One region of the Streptomyces sp. NPDC017448 genome, then DNA from elsewhere that is predicted to be linked to it. Evidence: predicted binding sites of a transcription regulator. Region 1 holds the regulator's gene; the other holds the start of a gene.

Evidence for each region. Region 1 encodes HspR, which represses chaperone genes until heat shock. Its sites were predicted from a motif close to TTGAGNNNNNNNNNCTCAA; they were not measured.
Region 2: lon (endopeptidase La) is a predicted target of HspR. The motif match lies at 5,662-5,680, and genes of this name have one in related genera.

What each region holds. Positions count from the first base shown of each region.
Region 1 covers NZ_JBIRLM010000006.1:22,640-32,967, forward strand. The annotation lists gene clpB (ATP-dependent chaperone ClpB) at 1-2,278, opposite strand, end outside; gene ACH4K1_RS12400 (pyridoxamine 5'-phosphate oxidase family protein) at 2,621-3,022, shown strand; gene ACH4K1_RS12405 ((2Fe-2S)-binding protein) at 3,181-3,501, opposite strand; gene ACH4K1_RS12410 (hypothetical protein) at 3,498-3,710, opposite strand; gene ACH4K1_RS12415 (helix-turn-helix transcriptional regulator) at 3,845-4,879, shown strand; gene ACH4K1_RS12420 (hypothetical protein) at 5,069-5,200, shown strand; gene ACH4K1_RS12425 (hypothetical protein) at 5,872-6,003, shown strand; gene ACH4K1_RS12430 (hypothetical protein) at 6,064-6,588, shown strand; gene ACH4K1_RS12435 (heat shock protein transcriptional repressor HspR) at 6,707-7,159, opposite strand; gene dnaJ (molecular chaperone DnaJ) at 7,161-8,348, opposite strand; gene grpE (nucleotide exchange factor GrpE) at 8,442-9,092, opposite strand; gene dnaK (molecular chaperone DnaK) at 9,089-10,328, opposite strand, start outside.
Region 2 covers NZ_JBIRLM010000012.1:107,814-118,141, reverse strand. The annotation lists gene ACH4K1_RS20900 (nitrate- and nitrite sensing domain-containing protein) at 1-331, opposite strand, end outside; gene ACH4K1_RS20895 (hypothetical protein) at 695-1,489, shown strand; gene ACH4K1_RS20890 (MarR family winged helix-turn-helix transcriptional regulator) at 1,544-2,026, opposite strand; gene ACH4K1_RS20885 (polysaccharide deacetylase family protein) at 2,385-3,137, shown strand; gene lon (endopeptidase La) at 3,219-5,639, opposite strand; gene ACH4K1_RS20875 (TnsA-like heteromeric transposase endonuclease subunit) at 5,948-6,601, shown strand; gene ACH4K1_RS20870 (Mu transposase C-terminal domain-containing protein) at 6,670-8,625, shown strand; gene ACH4K1_RS20865 (TniB family NTP-binding protein) at 8,622-9,710, shown strand; gene ACH4K1_RS20860 (hypothetical protein) at 9,710-10,328, shown strand, end outside.

The sequences.
Region 1 (10,328 bases):
GCCGGTTGATGAACTCCGGCTTGAAGGAGGCCCGGACCACTTCCAGCACCTGTTCCTTCTTCACCTCGGGCTTGACCAGGGGGTCCATCAGGAACTGGGAGCCGAGGTTGGAGGTGAGGACGAGGATGGTGTTGCGGAAGTCGACCGTACGGCCCTGCCCGTCGGTGAGCCGGCCGTCGTCGAGGACCTGGAGCAGGACGTCGAAGACCTCGGGGTGGGCCTTCTCCACCTCGTCCAGGAGCACGACGCTGTACGGGCGGCGGCGGACGGCCTCGGTGAGCTGGCCGCCCTCCTCGTACCCGACGTAACCGGGCGGGGCGCCGACGAGCCGGGCGACGCTGTGCTTCTCGCCGTACTCGCTCATGTCGATGCGGATCATGGCCCGCTCGTCGTCGAACAGGAAGTCCGCGAGCGCCTTGGCCAGCTCGGTCTTGCCGACGCCGGTGGGGCCGAGGAAGAGGAACGAGCCGGTGGGCCGGTCCGGGTCCGCGATCCCCGCCCGCGTACGGCGTACGGCGTCGGAGACGGCCTGCACGGCCTCGGTCTGCCCGATCAGCCGCCTGCCCAGCTCGCTCTCCATCCGCAGCAGCTTCCGGGTCTCGCCCTCCAGCAGCCGCCCGGCCGGGATGCCGGTCCAGGCGCCGACGACGTCCGCGATGTCGTCCGCCCCGACCTCCTCCTTGACCATCGTGTCCTTGTCCTTCGAAGCCTCCTCGGCCTCGGCGGCTTCCTCCAACTCCCGCTCCAGCCCCGGGATCTCCCCGTACAGCAGCTTGGAGGCGGCGTCGAAGTCGCCGTCGCGCTGGGCCCGTTCGGCCTGGCCGCGCAGTTCGTCGAGCCGTTCCTTCAGCTCGCCGACCCGGTTGAGGCCCTGCTTCTCCTTCTCCCAGCGGGCGTTGAGGCCGCGCAGCTCCTCCTCCTTGTCCGCCAGGTCGCGGCGCAGCTTCTCCAGGCGCTGCTTGGAGGCGGGATCGGACTCGTTCTTGAGCGCCAGCTCCTCCATCCGCAACCGGTCGACGGAGCGCTGGAGTTCGTCGATCTCCAGCGGGGAGGAGTCGATCTCCATCCGCAGCCGGGACGCCGCCTCATCGACCAGGTCGATGGCCTTGTCGGGGAGGAAGCGGGAGGTGATGTAGCGGTCGGAGAGGGTCGCTGCGGCCACCAGCGCCGAGTCCGCGATCTGCACCTTGTGGTGGGCCTCGTAACGGCCCTTGAGCCCGCGCAGGATCGCGATGGTGTCCTCGACGCCGGGCTCGGCGACCAGCACCTGCTGGAAGCGGCGCTCCAGGGCGGGGTCCTTCTCGATGCGCTCGCGGTACTCGTCGAGCGTCGTCGCGCCGACCATCCGCAGCTCGCCGCGGGCCAGCATCGGCTTGAGCATGTTGCCCGCGTCCATGGCCGAGTCGCCGCCGGCGCCCGCGCCGACGACCGTGTGCAGCTCGTCGATGAACGTGATGATCCGCCCGTCGCTCTCCTTGATCTCGGAGAGGACGGTCTTCAGCCGTTCCTCGAACTCGCCGCGGTACTTGGCCCCCGCGACCATCGCGCCCAGGTCCAGCGAGACGAGCCGCTTGTCCTTGAGGCTCTCGGGGACGTCGCCCTTGACGATGCGCTGGGCGAGCCCTTCGACCACGGCGGTCTTGCCGACGCCGGGCTCCCCGATGAGCACGGGGTTGTTCTTCGTCCGGCGCGACAGCACCTGCACCACGCGGCGGATCTCCTGGTCGCGGCCGATGACCGGGTCCAGCTTGCCCTCGCGCGCGGCGGCCGTGAAGTCGGTGCCGAACTTCTCCAGGGCCTTGTACTGGCCCTCCGGATCGGGAGTGGTCACCCGACGCCCTCCCCTGCTCGTTTCGAATGCGGCCAGCAGCTTCCCGGCACTGGCGCCCTGCCCGTCGAGGATCCCACCGGCGCGTCCGCCCTTCGCGGCGATCCCGATGAGCAGGTGCTCGGTGGAGATGTAGTCGTCGCCCAGCTCCTTCGCCCGCTGGGAGGCGTCCTGGACGACGGCCAGGAGCTCGCGGTCGGGCTGCGGCGGGGCGACGGTGGAGCCGGTGACGCTGGGCAGCGTGCCGAGCAGCCGCTCGGCCTCACCGCGCACCGCGGCCTGGTCGGCCTCGACGGCGGCGAGGAGGTCGATGACGTTCTCGTTGTCCTGCCCCTCCAGCAGCGCGAGCAGCAGGTGCCCCGGAGTCAGATCGGGGTGCCCGTCCTTCACGGCCCTGCCGGTGGCGGCGTTGATGGCGTCCCGGCTCTTGTTGGTCAGCTCGGCGTCCACGTGTGGTCACTCCTCCTCGCAGCTGGCGGGTCGCGCATGGGTCCATGCGTTGACTTCATCACCGTGCACAAAGTTGAGTCTACTCCACTCAAGGGTGTGCGCGCACATGTCCGGGGCGGCTTCAGGCGGGGGCCCGGGCGGCCCGGACCGCCCGGGCACGGGGGCTGCGGGCCGGGGCGGGGCGGGCGCGGGCCGGGGTGGGGCGGCATGACGACCGGACGCGGTCGGGGGGGCGGCCGGGCACGGACCGGGGGGCGACCGGGCGCGGGCCACCGCGGGGCGGTGCGACGGCCGGACCCGGGCACTGCGGACCGGCGGCCGGGGTGCTCGTACGCTGCCCCCATGGCAGACGTACGCAACCCCTCACCCGAATACGTCGCGTTCTGGCGCGAGAGCCACCTGTCCACGCTGACGACCCCCCGCCCGGACGGCACGCCGCACGTGGTGCCGGTCTGCGTGACGTACGACCCGGAGGCCGGGGTGGCGCGCGTGATCACGGACGGCGGGAGCCGCAAGGTCGCCCACATCCGGGCGGCGGGCCCCGAGGGGGCGCGCGTGGCCGTCTGCCAGATCGACCGGGCCCGCTGGGCGACCCTGGAGGGCCGCGCGGTCGTCCGTACCGAGCCGGAAGCCGTCAAGGACGCCGAGGCCCGCCACGAGGAGCGCTACGGACGCCCCCCGCGGATCAACCCGACCCGCGTCGTCGTCGAGATCACCCTCGACCGGGCGCTCGGCAAGGTCTGAGGCCGCCCGGGCGCTCGGCGAGGCCTGATGCGGCCGCCCGGGCGCGGCCGGACTCCGGCCGGGGAAACGCAGCACAACGGCGCCACCGCGTTCAGGTCACGGTGGCGCCGCTGTGTGGGGGAAGCGCCTGGAGCGACAGGTGACGACGGGGGAATCGCTCAGGCGCTGCGGGGGGTGGCGGAAAGGGGCTCTGCGTCGAACAGCTCGTGGTCCCGCTGATCGAGGTTGACGAAGATCATGCCGTACCTGACGGCACAGCGAACCGGCTGCGGCGCACCACGCGGCCGGCGGAGACAGCGATAGGCGCGGACGTCCTCGTCCTCCTCCATCACCACGACGATCGGCTCTCCGAACAGGGTGACCATCAACGAGTCGCCACGACGGGGGAGGGCCGTGAGCAGATCGATGAAATGCCACCCTGAGCGGTAGGCGGACGCCATCTCGCGCCGGAAGGTGCGGTCGTCCGGCGGGGTGCTCATGCTCGGGCTCCGTCCGACAGCTCGCCGGCCGAGGGCGATCCGGGCACCGGTCCCATCGTCCGCGCGGGCATCAGGTCCCAGGCCAGGTCGGGGGGCGGGGCAGCCAAGGCGTGCGTACCGGCCACGCCGTTGCCCACGCCGCCCTCCACGAGGCCAAGAGCACTCAGCGCTCCGGTCGTCACCCCGACGGAGAGGGCGACAGCAAGCACCGAGCGAAGCGTTTTGTCACTCATGATGGGCTTCGTCCTCACTTCCCAGGTTTCCTCTCCCCCGCACAACAAGACGATGGCCCATCCAGGCACGTCAATGCCACAGAACCGATGCATCATGTTCCTGCTGATTCATGTTCCTGGGGGGTGGAGAATTGACCACAGAAAGCACTAAAGCGACACATCCCCACGCGGTAAGCGCGATGTGCGACGAGGGGGCGCGGCTCTACGCGAGCGCGCTGAGCGTGGGCAAGATAGCTCGTGCCGAGGCGGAGGGCGCTCCCTGCCTGCTCGAATTCGCTCTTCTGCACCCCGATCCCGACGATCCCACCTGGCTCCGGCCAGTGCCGCCGTCAGCAGCGCTGACGCAGCGGCTCCACCCGATCGAGCGGGAGATCCAGGAACGGAGGCGTCGCTCGGTCGAACTCACCGAGGCGTTCGAACCCTTCATGGCGATCAGCGCGCAGGCACCGCCGATGACGCACGCCATCACGGTCCTCGAAGGCATCGACCGCATCAACGCGTCCATAGAACTCGCCCTGGCGGAGTGCCACTCGGAAGTCCTCACGATTCAGCCCGGCGGAGGACGCAGCGAGAACGCGCTGACCATCGCGATGGAACGCGGCAGAATGCTCACCGCCCGAGGTGTGGGCATGCGGACCCTGTATCAGCACACCGTCCGCCACAGCCACGGAACTCTCAGCTATGCGGCACAGATGGCCGACAGCAAGGTGGAGATCCGAACGCTCGAAGAGCTCATCGAGCGGCTCATGATCTTCGACAACACCGTCGCTTTCATACCGGCCACGGACGACCGCACCGTGGCCCTCGAACTGCGGCACCCCGGCATCGTGGAGTACCTGACCAAGGTCTTCGAGCAGTTCTGGCACCGCGCGGTCCCCCTCCAGGAGCAGATTCCGTACGACTCCCCGTCCGACGGCATCTCCGGGGTACGGCATTCCATCGCGAAACTCCTCGTGGAAGGCCATGTCGACGAGGCGATCGCTCGCCGCCTCGGCATGAACGTACGCACCTGCCGCTCCCACATCGCCAAACTCAGCGTCGCGCTGGGCAGCAACAGCAGAGCCCAACTCGGTTACCTCATAGCACGGTCAGGGATTCTGGAATCCGGACCGGACCCCGCACTCCCCCCCACCGCCCGGGCGTGACCGCACAATGGGGGAGAGCACGGCCACACCCAGGTTCGTCCGGGGGGTTCCCCGCTCCCCGTCTCCTCCACCATCGCCCCACAACCAGGCCGGCACCACCGTCCACTTGTTGCACTGCACGAAGCGGGGGGATACCCCATGGTCATCGAGAAGGACAGAACAGGGCGCCCACCGCACGGAAGAGCCGAATTGTGCGAGCCGGCGCTCCGGATGTACGGGGCCGCCCTGCGAACCGGACGGCTGGCGCGTACGGACGTCTCCGCCGCCCCCTGTCTCATCGAGCTGTCCCTCGTGCACCCCGATCCGTGGGACGCCGACTGACTGCGTCCGGTACCGCCCTCCTCCGCACCGGCCCACCTCCTGCAGCCCGTCTCCCGGGAGATCGACGAACGGTTGCGTCTCGCCGCGACGCTGAGCCACTCGCTCCTGCCGCTGACCGCCCTCGCACAGGGCGACCCCAACCTGGCGATCACCGTGCTCGAAGGAAGCGCCACCATCCAGGCGTCCATCGACGAGGCGACCACCACGGCCACCGACGAGATACGGACGGCCCAGCCCGGCAGCAACCGTCCACCCGCGGTGCTGAGGACGGCCCTGGCCAACGCCCACACCGCGATCGAGCACGGTGTCCGGGTCCGGCACATCTACCAGCACCCGGCCCGCTACAGCGGCTCCGTCCGGGACTACCTCGCCCAGGTGCCCGCACAGCACGTCCAGGTCCGCACCACCGAGCTGACCGTCGAACGGCTCATCATCATGGACCGTGCGGTCGCCTACGTCCCCGCCTCGGCGGATGGCACGACCGCGCTGCGCATCAGCCACCCGGCTCTGGTCTCCTACCTCATCCAGGTGTACGAAGTCCTCTGGGCGCAGGCCGTTCCGCTGGCCGAGAACCATTCCGCGGCCCCACCGGACACCCGGACACCGCCGTCCAGCGCGGCATCGCCCGCCTCCTCACCGAAGGCCACATCGACGACGTCGTCGCCCGCAAGATGGGCATCAGCGTCCGTACCTGCCGCTCCCACATCGCCCGGCTCATGCAGACCCTCGGCGCCACCAGTCGCACCCACCTCGGCGCCCTCCTCGTCGGCTCGGGCATCGTAGAGGCACGCCGGCGCGGTTGAGCCGCCGGCGCGGCGCTCCACAGGCGCAGCCGGACCGACTCCGAGGACCACGAAGCCCAGATGACCGACACCACCCCCCTGCCGGCCGCCGTCGAGGACGACCACTTCGGCAGCATCCTGGTCGAACTCACCGGAAAACACGGCGAGATACTCGTCGTGAGCGGCGAGCGCATCCCGCGCACCGTCCTCACCCGCGCCCCCGGCGCGACCGTCGACGACCACATCGCCATCGGCACCCGCGACCCCCGCCACCTCACCCTCACCGTGGACGGCGAGGAGGCGACGATCAAGCCCGGCAAGGGAAAGCTCCGCCGCCGCTCCTACCGGGTCGACGTCCGCTGCGCGGGCACGTCCTACCGGCTGGTGCCCGACTCGATCCCGAGCAGCCGGCTCCTCCGCGACGGCAAGCGCGTCGGGGACTTCTCCTCGGGCGGCGACGGCCGGGTCCTGGCCGAATGGCGGGACGGGGCCACGGTGGAGCCCCTCGACGCGGCGATCGCCTACACGCTGGCGGCCGCCTTCGGCACCGGCGGCCAGCCGATGTGGATGATGCTGGTCGAGACGGTCAGCGAACTCCTGCCGTAGAGGGGGCGCCGGGCGCGTACGTACGCGCGCGGCGCCCGGTACATACGCGGAAGGGGGCCGGGAGAGCGTGCGATCCGCTCTCCCGGCCCCCTTTTCGCCTGTGACGGGCGGTCGGCGCCTACTCCGTCGGCCGCTTCGGCTTCGGCCGCCAGACCACCAGCGCACCGGCCTGCTGCACGTCCTGGTACGGCACCAGGTCGCGGCGGTACGAGGCGTGCACCTGGGCCTCGCGCTGCTGCATGGCGACCGCCGCGCCGTCCACCGCCGCCGACAGCTCGGCGACGCGCTGCTGGAGCGCGGCGACCTGGTTCTCCAACTCGATGATCCGCTTGATGCCCGCCAGGTTGATGCCCTCGTCCTGCGACAACTGCTGCACGGTGCGCAGCAGCTCGATGTCGCGGGCCGAGTAGCGCCGGCCGCGCCCGGCCGTACGGTCCGGGGAGACCAGGCCGAGACGGTCGTACTGGCGCAGCGTCTGAGGGTGGAGGCCCGAGAGCTGGGCCGCGATCGAGATCACGTACACCGGTGTCTCATCGGTCAGCTGGTACGGATTGCGTCGACGGCCGTCCATCTCAAGCTCCCTTCGCCGCCTGGAACAGTTCCGCCCGCGGGTCCTCGTCCGCGGTGGCCTTCCGGTAGGTCTCCAGGGCGTCCCTGGCCTCCTGGTCCAGCTCCCCGGGGACCGCGACCTCCACGGTGACCAGCAGGTCGCCGCGGGTGCCGTCCTTGCGCACGGCGCCCTTGCCCCGGGCGCGCATCGTACGCCCGTTGGGGGTGCCGGCGGGAAGCTTCAGGGTGACCGGGGGGCCGCCGAGCGTGGGGACCTTGACCTCGCCGCCGAGCGTCGCCTCCGGGAAGGTGACGGGCACGGTGACCGTGAGGTTGTCGCCCTTGCGTCCGAAGACCGGGTGGGCGTCGACGTGGACGACGACGTAGAGGTCGCCGGCCGGTCCGCCGCGTTCGCCCGCGCCGCCCTTGCCGCGCAGCCTGATCCGCTGGCCGTCCGAGACGCCCGCCGGAATCCGCACCTGCATGGTGCGCGCCGACTTCGCCCGGCCGCTGCCCTTGCAGACGTCGCACGGGTCCTGGGCGATGAGGCCCCGGCCCTTGCAGTCCACGCAGGGGTCGGTCAGCGAGAATCCGCCGCCGCTGCCGCGCGAGACCTGGCCGGTGCCGACACAGGTCGGGCAGACCCGGGGGGTGCCGTTCTTGTCGCCGGTACCGGAACACGCCTTGCAGGGCGCCTGGCTGGACATCCGCAGCGGGACCGTGGCCCCGTCGACCGCCTCGGTGAAGCTGAGCGTCACCTCGGACTCGATGTCCTGGCCGCGCTTGGGCTGGACGCGGGTGCCCGCGCCGCCCCGGTTGAACAGCCCGCCGAAGACGTCGCCGAGACCGCCCCCGCCGCCGAAGCCGCCGCCCGCGCCGCCCTGACCGCCCGGTGCGCCCCCGCCGAAGAGGTCGCCCAGGTCGAAGTTGAAGTTGCCGCCCGCACCACCGGGGCCGGCCCGGAAGCCGCCGTTGCCGAAGAGGGCGCGCGCCTCGTCGTACTCCTTGCGCTTCTTGGGGTCGCCGAGGACGTCGTTCGCCTCGGAGATCTCCTTGAAGCGCTCCTCCGCCTTGGCGTCGCCCTTGTTGGCGTCCGGGTGGTACTCGCGGGCGAGCTTCCGGTACGCCTTCTTGACCTCGGCGTCGGTGGCGTCCTTCGGGACGCCGAGAACCTTGTAGTAGTCCTTCTCGACGAAGTCCTTCGTGCTCATCGACGTCCCTCCTTCCGGACGATCGGCCGAGCGGCCGGCCCGTGGGCCGGCCGCCGGGCCGCGCGGTGGGCCCCGAGGTGGTCAGACGCGTCGTCAGACCTCCTCGGTGCCACCGCTCTCCTCGTCGTCGGTCTTCTCTTCCTGGGCCGCGGCGGGCGTGGCGCCCGGCTGCGGCTCGGCGACGGCCACCCGCGCGGGGCGGATGGTGCGCTCGCCGATGCGATACCCCGGCTGCAGGATCGCCACGCAGGTCGTCTCGGTGACGTCCGGCGCGTAGCTGTGCATCAGGGCCTCGTGGATCGTCGGGTCGAAGGGCTCGCCCTCCTTGCCGAACTGCTGGAGGCCCAGCTTCGCGACGACGGTCTCCATCGACTCGGCCACCGACTTGAAGCCGCCGACGAGCTCGCCGTGCTCCCGCGCGCGGCCGACGTCGTCGAGCACGGGAAGGAACTCGGACAGGAGGTTCGCGACGGCGACCTCCTTGACCAGGGCCCGGTCCCGCTCCACGCGGCGGCGGTAGTTCTGGTACTCGGCCTGGAGCCGCTGGAGGTCCGCGGTGCGCTCGCCGAGCGCGCTGCGTGCCTGGTCCAGCTGGGCGGTCAGGCCGACGGTCTCGTCCGTGTCCCCGGCCGGGGCCGCCGCCTCCTCCTCGGAGGGGTCGGCGGCCTTCGGCTCGGCGTCGTCAGGGGTGGCGCCGGAGGGGACGTCGGGCTTCTCCTCGAAGCCCGGGGTCTCCTCGGTCACGCCGCACCGCCCTTGGTGTCCTTCTCGTCGTCCACGATCTCGGCGTCGACGACGTCGTCGTCGGCCTTGGCCTGACCGTCGCCCGGCGCCTCGGCGCCCGGGGCCGCACCCTCGGCCTGGGCGTTGGCGTACATCGCCTGGCCCAGCTTCTGGGAGACGGCCGCGACCTTCTCGGTGGCCGTGCGGATCTCGGCGGTGTCCTCGCCCTTGAGCTTCTCCTTCAGCTCACCGACCGCGGTCTCCACCTCCGTCTTGACGTCGGCGGGGACCTTGTCCTCGTTGTCCTTGAGGAACTTCTCCGTCTGGTAGACGAGCTGCTCGCCCTGGTTGCGCGACTCGGCGGCCTCGCGGCGGGCGTGGTCCTCCTCCGCGTACTTCTCGGCCTCTTCGCGCATCCGGTTGACCTCGTCCTTCGGCAGCGAGGAGCCGCCGGTGACGGTCATCTTCTGCTCCTTGCCGGTGCCGAGGTCCTTGGCGGCGACGTGCATGATGCCGTTGGCGTCGATGTCGAAGGCGACCTCGATCTGCGGAACGCCGCGCGGGGCCGGCGGCAGACCGGTCAGCTCGAACATCCCGAGCTTCTTGTTGTACGCCGCGATCTCGCGCTCGCCCTGGTAGACCTGGATCTGCACGGACGGCTGGTTGTCCTCGGCCGTCGTGAAGATCTCGGACCGCTTGGTCGGGATCGTGGTGTTGCGCTCGATGAGCTTGGTCATGATCCCTCCCTTGGTCTCGATGCCGAGGGAGAGCGGGGTGACGTCGAGGAGCAGGACGTCCTTGACCTCGCCCTTGAGGACACCGGCCTGGAGCGAGGCGCCGATGGCGACGACCTCGTCCGGGTTCACGCCCTTGTTGGCCTCCTGGCCGCCGGTCAGCTCCTTGACGAGCTCGGCGACGGCGGGCATACGGGTGGAGCCGCCGACGAGAACGACGTGGTCGATCTCGGAGAGCTGGATGCCCGCGTCCTTGATGACGTTGTGGAACGGGGTCTTGCAGCGGTCCAGGAGGTCCGCGGTCAGCTGCTGGAACTGCGAGCGCGTGAGCTTCTCGTCCAGGTGCAGCGGGCCCTCGGCGGACGCCGTGATGTAGGGCAGGTTGATCGTGGTCTCGGTCGAGGACGAGAGCTCGATCTTCGCCTTCTCCGCGGCCTCGCGGAGACGCTGGAGAGCCATCTTGTCCTTGGACAGGTCCACGCCGTGGCCGTTGGCGAACTGCTTCACCAGGTAGTCGACGACG
Region 2 (10,328 bases), on a different contig from region 1:
TCTTGGCGGCGTCGCCCTCGGCCCCCTCGTCACGGCCCTCGGCGATGTAGGCGGTGACGGCGTCGCGCTCGTCGGCGAGGGAGTGCCCGAGGGCGACCGCCTGCTGGTTCAGCTCGGCGAGGGTGACCAGCCGCTGGGATTCGGTCAGATCGGCGGAGGCGCCGAGCACGGCGGGGGCGCCCGCCGCCACGACGATGACGCCGACGACCGCCACACCGGTGACCAGTCGGCTGCGCACCCGCACGGTCCGCTTCTCCGCGCCGGGCGCCGGAGGCGTCGCCCCGGAACCGTCGCGCGTCGTGCCCTTGCTCCGCGGCCGCTTCTTCTGCACCGGTGCTCGCAATCTTGACTCGTCCACCCTTGAAGCAGAGGTGACGCACGGTCACATGGAAGGGCGCCCCGCTCCTGGTACGGCTTCCGACCATTCCAGCGCTTTTGAGAGGGGGGCGCGCATCAACCGCTCCGCCACTCGAAGGAGTGAACATCACTCCGGAGTTGGCGAACAAGTCTCCCCCGGCCCGTCCCTGACCATGCGTGGACCACCGGGTGGAACTTCCGCTCCGCCTTTGGCAGGATGCCCGCCCGCACCCTTCACGGAGCCTTCCCTTCCGCTCGGCGCGCCGCTTTGACCTGCTGGTACAGGCCATATTCGGCCGCGTGAGGAGACGGTGAAGGGGTCGTGCAGACTGGCGGCATGCGCATCGAACTCGCCTCCGCGCCCGGCAGCCCCGAACGCCCCAACGAGGACTGGGTCTGCGGGGCTCTTCCCGCGTCGGGCCAGGGTGGCGTACTGGTCCTGCTCGACGGCGTCACCCCGCCGCCGGGGGACGACGGTTGTGTGCACTCGGTCCCGTGGTTCACCGCGCGGCTGGGCGGCGCGCTGGCGGAACTGTCCGGTTCCCGCCCTGATCTGCCCCTGACGGAGGTCCTGGCCGAAGCCGTCTCCCGTACAGCCGACACCCACCGGGTCACCTGTGACCTTTCTCACGTGCGTACCCCTCAGGCGACCGTGGTCCTGGCGCGTTGGGGGACGGACGTCGTGGAGCACCTGGTGCTCTCCGACTCGGCCCTGTTGCTGGAGGCGGGCGACGGCACGGTCCGGGCCGTCCTCGACGACCGGCTGGACCGGCTGCCGCCGGGCTCGCTCGCCTCGAACGAGATCGCCGACGCCACGGTGCGCAACCGGGAGGGCGGTTTCTTCACGGCCGCCGCCGACCCGTCGGTGGCCTCCCGCGCGGTGACGGGCAGCACCCCGGCGGCCGACGTGCGGGCTCTCGCCGCGCTGACGGACGGGGCGGCCCGCTGGACGGAGATGTTCGGCGAGGGCGGCTGGGCGGACGCACTGGGGCTGCTGCGGAAGGCGGGGCCGCGGGGGCTGATCGACCGGGTACGGGAGCTGGAGGCGGCCGACGCGGCGGCGGGGCGCGTACGGCTGGGGCGCGGCAAGACGCACGACGACGCCACGGCGCTCCTGGTGGAGCTGGACTGACGGCGGGCCGCGGGAGGGCCGGCGGGCGGGCCGTCCGCGGACCGGCCGCCCGGCTCAGCCCTCCGCGCCGCCGTTCAGCTGGTGCAGGAGCCGGGCCAGCTCGGCGACCTCGGCCGGATCCCAGCCGGCCAGCTTGCGCCGGTAGCTCTCCCGGCGGGCGTCCCGGACGCCGCGGAAGCGGTCCAGCCCCTCCGCGGTGAGGTGGACGAGCCAGGCGCGCCCGTCGGCCGGGTCGGGTTCGCGGGCCACCAGCCCGAGGTTCTCCAGGGAGTGGAGCTGGCGGCTCATGGTGGCCTTGCCGACGCCGAAGTAGGCGGCCAGCCCGGTGGTCCGCTGCCGCCCCGCCTCCTCCAGCCGGGCGAGCAGGCCGTAGGCGGCGGGCTCCAGGTCGGGGTGGACCTGCCGGGCCATCTCGCCCGAGGTGGCCCGCGCCCGGCGCAGGAACACCGCCAGCTCCCGCTCCAGCGCCAGGAACTCCTGGTCCACCCCGCCCCCGTCCACCGGGCGCGGCTCCGGCCCGCTGTGGCTCCCGCGCACGTCAGCACCCCTCGTACGGTTTCCTGCCGATGAAAGTTTCCTCCGCGAACGGTCAACGTCGCAGTCCGGCCAGTATTTCGCAGGAGCAGGCCGGCGGCGGCCCCGCCACCGGCGATCGCGAGCGCTTCGACGGCGCCCTCGACCGCGTACCGGCACCGGCCCCGGCCGCCCCCGCCCCGCTCACCGCCCAGCCCCGCGATCGGTCCGCCCCGGCGCCCGCACCCCGGGCCGCCGGGTTCCAGGCCGTCCGGAACCCCACTATGAACCCTGCGTATACCCGCTATGTATAGTCCTCGGCGTACCGCACATCTGTGCGGGTTTCCCCCACGCAGAGGAGCGCTACGCCGTGCCGAGAAAGATGCCGCCGTCCGGGATCGGGTTGACCGCCGCACTGGTGACGGCGCTCACACTGGCGCTGAGCGGCTGTTCGATGGAGACGACGGCCCCGGGTTCGGCGCGCGAGGAGGCCGCGTCGGACGCCAAGGGGACGTTCGGACCGGTGGACTGCCGCAAGGCCAAGTGCATCGCGCTGACCTTCGACGCGGGGCCGGGCGAGGACACCCCCCGGCTGCTGGACATCCTCAAGGAGAAGAAGGTGCACGCCACCTTCTTCCTGCTCGGCAAGCACCACGTCCTCAAGTACCCCGACGTGGTGCGGCGCATCGAGGACGAGGGCCACGAGGTCGCCAACCACACCTGGACGCACAAGGTCCTCACCGACCAGGAGCCGGACGCGATACGGGCCGAGCTGGAGAAGACCCAGAACGCCATCGAGAAGATCACCGGCAAGAAGCCCCGGCTGATGCGTCCGCCGCAGGGCCGCACCGACGACACGGTCTCCGGGATCAGCAAGGAGCTCGGGCTCTCCCAGGTGCTGTGGAGCGCCACCGCCAAGGACTACTCGACCAACGACTCCGCTCTGATCGAGAAGCGCATCCTGGACCAGGCGGGCAAGGACGGCGTCATCCTGCTGCACGACATCTACAAGGGCACCGTCCCCGCCGTGCCCGGAATCATCGACGCCCTCCAGAAGGACGGCTACACCTTCGTGACCGTCCCCGAGCTGATGGCCCCCGCCGAGCCGCAGCCGGGCACGGTCTACCGCCCCTGACGGCTCCCCCGCGCACGGAACGGCCCGCCCCCGCCGAAGCGGGAAGCGGGCCGTTGCGGCCTCCGGGCCGGTGGGCGGCGGTCAGGCCGCCGCCGGAACCCTCTCCTCCGCCCCGGCCGAGGCCGGGGTGAGAGCGATCTCCAGCACCTGGCGGACGTCGGTGACCGGGCGGACGTCCAGCTTCTCCAGCACCTCGGCCGGGACGTCGTCCAGATCGGCCTCGTTGCGCTGCGGGATCACCACCGTGGTGATGCCCGCCCGGTGGGCGGCCAGCAGCTTCTGCTTGAGGCCGCCGATCGGCAGCACCCGTCCGGTCAGCGACACCTCGCCGGTCATCGCCACATCCGTGCGGACGAGGCGGCCGGAGAGCAGCGAGGCCAGCGCGGTCGTCAGGGTGATACCGGCGCTGGGGCCGTCCTTGGGGACCGCGCCCGCCGGGAAGTGGACGTGCACGCCCCGGTCCTTGAGGTCCCCGACCGGCAGCTCCAGCTCCGCGCCGTGCGAGCGCAGGAAGCTCAGCGCGATCTGCGCCGACTCCTTCATGACGTCCCCGAGCTGGCCGGTCAGGGTCAGTCCGGAGGCCCCGGTCTCGGGATCGGCGAGCGACGCCTCGACGAAGAGGACGTCGCCGCCCGCCCCGGTCACCGCGAGCCCGGTGGCCACGCCCGGCACCGCGGTGCGGCGCTCGGCCGGCTCCTGGGCGGACTCGGGCACGTGGTGCGGCCGGCCGATCAGCCCGCGCAGCTCCGCGTCGCTCACCGCGAACGGCAGCTCGCGGTCGCCCAGTTCGTGCTGGGCCGCGACCTTGCGGAGCAGCCGGGCGACGGACCGCTCCAGGTTCCGCACGCCCGCCTCGCGGGTGTACTCGCCGGCCAGCTTGCGCAGCGCCGACTCCTCCAGGACGACCTCGCCCTCCTCCAGACCGGCCCGCTCCAGCTGGCGCGGGACCAGGTGGTCGCGGGCGATGACCACCTTCTCGTCCTCGGTGTAGCCGTCGAGGCGGACCAGCTCCATGCGGTCGAGCAGGGCCTCCGGGATGGCTTCGAGGACGTTGGCCGTGGCCAGGAAGACGACGTCGCTGAGGTCGAGCTCGACCTCCAGGTAGTGGTCGCGGAAGGTGTGGTTCTGCGCCGGGTCGAGGACTTCGAGGAGGGCGGCGGCCGGGTCGCCCCGGAAGTCGGAGCCGACCTTGTCGATCTCGTCCAGCAGGACGACCGGGTTCATCGAACCGGCCTCCTTGATGGCCCGCACGATCCGTCCGGGCAGGGCGCCGACGTACGTACGCCGGTGGCCGCGGATCTCCGCCTCGTCCCGGACGCCCCCGAGCGCGACGCGGACGAACTCACGGCCCATGGCGTGCGCGACGGACTCGCCGAGCGAGGTCTTGCCGACGCCGGGCGGGCCGACGAGGGCGAGGACCGCGCCGCCGCGCCGTCCGCCGACGACGCCGAGGCCCCGGTCGGCCCGGCGCTTGCGCACCGCGAGGTACTCGGTGATGCGCTCCTTCACGTCCTTGAGCCCGGCGTGCTCGGCGTCCAGGACCTCCTGGGCGCCGCGGATGTCGTAGGCGTCCTCGGTCCGCACGGTCCAGGGCAGTTCGAGGACGGTGTCCAGCCAGGTCCGGATCCAGGAGCCCTCGGGCGACTGGTCGCTGGAGCGCTCCAGCTTCTCGACCTCCTTGAGCGCGGCCTCGCGGACGTGGTCGGGGAGGTCGGCGGCCTCGACGCGGGCCCGGTAGTCGTCGGACTCGCCCTCGGGGTCGCCGTTGAGCTCGGACAGCTCCTTGCGCACGGCCTCCAGCTGGCGGCGCAGCAGGAACTCCCGCTGCTGCTTGTCCACGCCGTCCTGGACGTCCTTGGCGATGGCCTCGGCCACGTCCTGCTCTGCGAGGTGCTCGCTCAGCCACTGGATGGCGAGCTTCAGCCGGGCGACCGGGTCCACGGTCTCCAGGAGCTGGACCTTCTGGGCGGTGGTGAGGAACGGCGAGTACCCCGCGTTGTCGGCGAGCGCGGAGACGTCGTCGATCTGCTGGACGCGGTCCACGACCTGCCAGGCGCCGCGCTTCTTCAGCCAGGAGGTGGCGAGCGCCTTGTACTCCTTGACCAGCTCGGCGGCGGAGCCGGGCAGCGGGTCGGGCGCGGCGGTGCGGAGCACGGTCCCCTCGACCCAGAGCGCGCGGCCGGGGCCGCTGGTCCCCGCGCCGATGCGGACGCGGTCGCGGGCCCGGATGAGGGCGCCCGGGTCGCCGTCCGAGAGGCGTCCGACCTGCTCGACGGTGCCGAGGACGCCGGTCCCCGTGTACGTCCCGTCGATCCGCGGGACCAGCAGCACCTCGGGCTTGCCGCCCCCGGGACGGGCGGCGGCCTGCGCCGCCTCGACGGCGGCGCGCACCTCGGCGTCGGACAGGTCGAGCGGCACCACCATGCCGGGCAGGACGACCTCGTCGTCGAGCGGCAGCACGGGCAGGTCGATCGGAGTGAACGCCTCGGACTCGTGAGTCATGATCTCCCCTTCGGCAGGCAAGTTGAGCTATGTGGACTCAATGCTTGTGAGTCGCCGAATGTTCCCGAGCCGATGTTCGCTCTGAGCGATCAGGCTCCGGCTGTCCTTTGACATGGATCTCTTCGTTTTGCAGCTTCGTCCTTCGTCTGGCCTTTCGTCTTGCAGAGTGACCTTTCGTCGCGGGCTCGTGTTAGAGAGTCGTGGCAGGTTCGTTAGGGGTACTGCCGGGCGGTGCCTCCGGGCCGCCGGCGAAGGGGTTCGAAGTCGCGTACGCCGACCGGGACGGGTCTGGGTTTCGTCGCCCGCTGGTGGATGCCTGGGCAGTCCGGTTCGAGGACGCCGCGCCGGTACGCGCGTTCAAGTCGTACAAGGGTCAGCGGCACCTGCCGGGCCTGTGGTGGTCGTCCACGGTGGGCGGGCACATCGGGTACGAGTCCTGGCTGGAGCGCGACCACGTGATGCTCCTGGACTTCGACCCGTCGGTGGTGGGGATCTCGTCTCAGCCGTTCTGGCTGTTCTGGCGGTCGGATGCGGGCAAGAGCGTCTCGCACGCGCCGGACTACTTCGCGCGCCGTAACGACGGCACGGCGGTGGTGGTCGACTGCCGCCCGGCGGATCGGCGCAAGCCACGGGATGTGGCGAAGTTTGAGGCGACGCAGACAGCCTGCTCTCAGGTGGGGTGGGAGTTCCGGCTGGTGGGTGCGCCAGACGCGATCGTGGTGCGCAATGTGCGCTGGCTAGCGGGCTACCGCCACCCCCGGCACCGGCCGGAACCGGTGGCCTCCGAGCTGCTGGCGGCGTACTCCGAGCCACAACCGCTGATGGGCGGGGCCTCCTCGGTGGGGGACCCGATCAGGGTGCTGCCGGTGCTGTTTCACCTGCTGTGGTCGCACGAGCTGACAGCGGATGTGTCGGTGCCACTGCATGCCTTCTCGCTGGTGTCAGCGGGGGTGCGGCGGTGACACCAGGGCCGGGCAAGCCGGTGTTGCGGCCTGGGGACTGGGTCGCCTACGACGACGGGGATCACCAGGTGGTGGCGCTCGCCGGCACATCGGTGCGGCTGCGCTCTGCGACGGGGGCGGAATCGGTGGTGCTGGCGTCGCATCTGATGGCGGCGCCGGACTTCGCCGTCATCGGCACGGAGTCGCTGCCCGCGGTGGAGCCGTCCGGATTGCTGGCGACGTTGCCGGAGCCGGTGCTGGAGGCGGCGCGCGAGTGGGAACAGCACATGGTGGAGGTCGAGACCGGGCTGCTGCCCGGCACCGCGCCGGGCACGCCACCCCGCCTCGGCTATGACCCAGCCGCCTTCTCGCTGATGGAGCGGATGGCCGCGAAGGCGCAAGAGCTGGGGGTGACCGTTCGGACCGTGCAGAGCCGACGGTCGCGCTACGTCCGGCAAGGGGTCTGGGGGCTGGTGGACCAACGGGCGACGCAGACCTGGGAGGCGACGGGGCGGGCGGACGCTCGGCTGGTCGCGGCCGTCCAGGAGGCCCTAGAAACGGAGACGCGCAACTCGACAGGGACCCGATCCCGACTGATCCGCCGGGTGGTCAAGCTGGTGGAGGCCACCCACGGCAAGGGGGTGGTGCCGCTGCCGAGTCAGCGGACCTTCTACAAGCTGATCGACGCGCTATCCACGGGGAGGCACACCTTCGGCTCGGCCGTCACGCGGCGGCAGACGGCGAACCGACCCGAAGGCCCGTTCACCCCGACGTTCGCCGACCGCCCCGGGGAACAAGTGCAGATCGACTCCACCCCCCTGGATGTGATGGTGGTGCTCGATTCCGGGCTGACCGCCCGCGCGGATCTGACGATCGCGGTCGACGTCGCGACGCGGACGATCTGCGCCGCAGTACTGCGGCCGATGGGCACCAAGGCGGTGGACGCCTCGCTATTGCTGGCCCGGATGCTGGTGCCCGAGCCTATGCGGCCCGGCTGGCCCGCCTCACTGCGGATGGCAGCGTCGCGCATGCCGCACCTGCGGTTGCTGGACGTGGACGCCCGGATGGAGCAGGCCGCGGCGAAACCGGTGATCGTGCCGGACACCGTCGTAATCGACGGCGGCAAGGTGTTCATTTCCGACACCTTCGTACGGGCCTGCGACCGGCTCGGCATCTCGGTGCAGAGAGCACGTCCGCGCACGCCGACCGACAAGGCCATCGTGGAGGCGACGTTCTCCGCGATCAACACGCTGTTCGTCCAGCATCTTCCCGCCTACACAGGGCGGGAGGTTTCCCGCCGCGGCGAACGGATCGAGGACCGGGCCATCTGGACGGTCCCCGAACTCCAGGACCTGCTGGATGAGTGGCTGCTGGCCGGGTGGCAAGCCAGAGCACACGATGCTCTGCGCGATCCGTTCCGCCCGAAGAAGGCGATGTCGCCGAACGACAAGTACACCTCGCTGGTCGCGGCCTGCGGCTACCTGCCGCTGGTCCTGCGCGGTGAGGACTACCTGGAACTGCTGCCGGTGACCTGGCGGGCCATCAACGGCTACGGCATCCGGATCAACTACCGCACCTACGACAGCGCCGAGTTGGGGCCTCTGCGGCGCCAGCACTCTGGGCATGCAGCCAAGCGCGGTCTCTGGGAGATCCACTACGACCCCTACGACCTGTCTCAGGTGTTCGTACGCACCCAGCGGGGCTGGGTCACCATCCCCTGGGTGCATCTTCCGCTGGTGAACGCGCCGTTCGCGGACTTCACCTGGCAGCACGCCCGCCGCCTGGCTACCGAAGCCGGGCTGGACGACACCAATGAAGCGGCGGTCGCCCGGGTCCTGGACGAGTTGCTGACCCGCGCCGAGCACGGCCCGGACACCCGTACTGCGAAGGTCGTCGGCCGCACACGTGTCGCAGCCGCCTCCCACCGGCCGCCCGCATCGCGCGCCGCCCCGGAACCAGCCCCGCCCGACTCCAGCACCGAACCGGCCCGGGTGATCCCGTTCGGTGTCTTCGACGCCCACGCAGAAGCCGAGAGGTGGCTATGAACAGGCCTTCCCGCACCACGTTCGTCCCGCAGCAGGCAACGGGGCAGGAGCTGCCGCCGGACAGCCCGCTGACTACGAAGGAGGGATGGCGTCGCTTCGTCGAGCACAAACCGTCCCCGCCTCCGTTGCTGACCGCAGCCCGGCAGGCCGCCCTGTCCGGGAAGGAGAAGCTGCACCACGACGACGCGCGCCGGAACTACCACGCCGACCTGCCGCTGGTGAACACCCCGACCATCCAGAAGGTCATCGCCACCTCACGGCTCCTAATCCAGCTCAACCGGCAGCAGATCTCCGCCCGTCGGGGAGTCATCATCAGCGGCGCCTCCGGCACAGGGAAGACCACCGCCCTCTCCCAACTCGGGCGGGCCCACGAGATCGCGGTCCGCAAGCGCCACCCACGCGACCGCGCCCGGCTCCCGGTCGTCTATGTCACCGTCCCGCCGGCCGCCACACCGAAGATGCTCGCCATGGAGTTCGCCCGGTTCTTCGGCCTGGACTTCCCCACCCGCTTCAACATCACCGACGTCGTCAACGCGGTCTGCGCGACCGGCGCTCACGTCCATGTCGACCTGGTCCTGGTCGACGAGCTGCACAACCTGAACCTCGCCACCCGCACCGGCGCCGAAGCCTCCGACCAGTTGAAGTACTTCGCCGAGCGGCTGCCCGCCACATTCGCCTACGCAGGCATCGATGTTGAGGCACAGGGCCTGTTCGCTGGCACTCGCGGCCGCCAGATCGCCGGACGGTTCACCGTTATCCCCGCCGCCCCGTTCCCCTACGCCTCCGGGACGGACCGGGAAGCCTGGCAATCCCTAGTTGGCACCCTGGAGTCCATGCTCCGGCTGCACCACCATCAGCCCGGAACGCTGACGGGTCTGAGCGAGTACCTCTACCACCGCTCCGGCGGCATGATCGGCAGCCTGTCGCAACTCGTCCGGGGCGCCGCCGTGCTCGCCATCGAAGACTGCAGCGAACGCATCACAGAAGCCCTTTTGGAGTCAGTTCCGGTGGACTACGCCGCGGAACGCTACCAAGCCCTCACAGCCCCGGAGCAACCCCGCTCCCGCCGGAGGCGCATCGCCTGATGCTCCTTCCCCGCCTACCCGACCCCGTACCGCCCGCACAGCACGAGATCGCTGCCTCCTACATCGGCCGCCTAGCCCGCCTCCACGGCCTCGACATCAACACCATCTGGCGGTGCGTCACCGAACGCGAAACCTCCGGAGGCATGCGCCGCGTCGTCGCCCCCGAGCGCCTCGCCGCCATCACCAGCCGGACAGTCCATTCCCTCGCCGGAGCCCTGCCCGAACTACGCACCCCACAGCCCGACTGGGCCATGTTCCGCCACCAGCCGCAACCAGGCTGCCACCACTGCAACGCCAAACACCCCGGCGGCGAAGTCACCAGGATCCTGCCGCACCACCGCTACGTCTGCGCCCGGCATCGGCTGTGGCTATGCCCATCCGACGCCAACGGACACATCACGCCCCTCGACGCCCTTCCAGAAGTCGTCCAAGCACAACGTCGACACCTGCGCATCCTCCAACGCCACGGCTGGGCCATCACCTACGACGCGGTCCTCAGCGCCATACTTATCTGCGGCCAACTCTGGTCACTCCCCGAGAACGAGAACGGCGAAGTGCGTCACGACTGGATCCGCCGGGCCAACATCCTCATCCCTCCCGGCACGGCCGAAACGACCT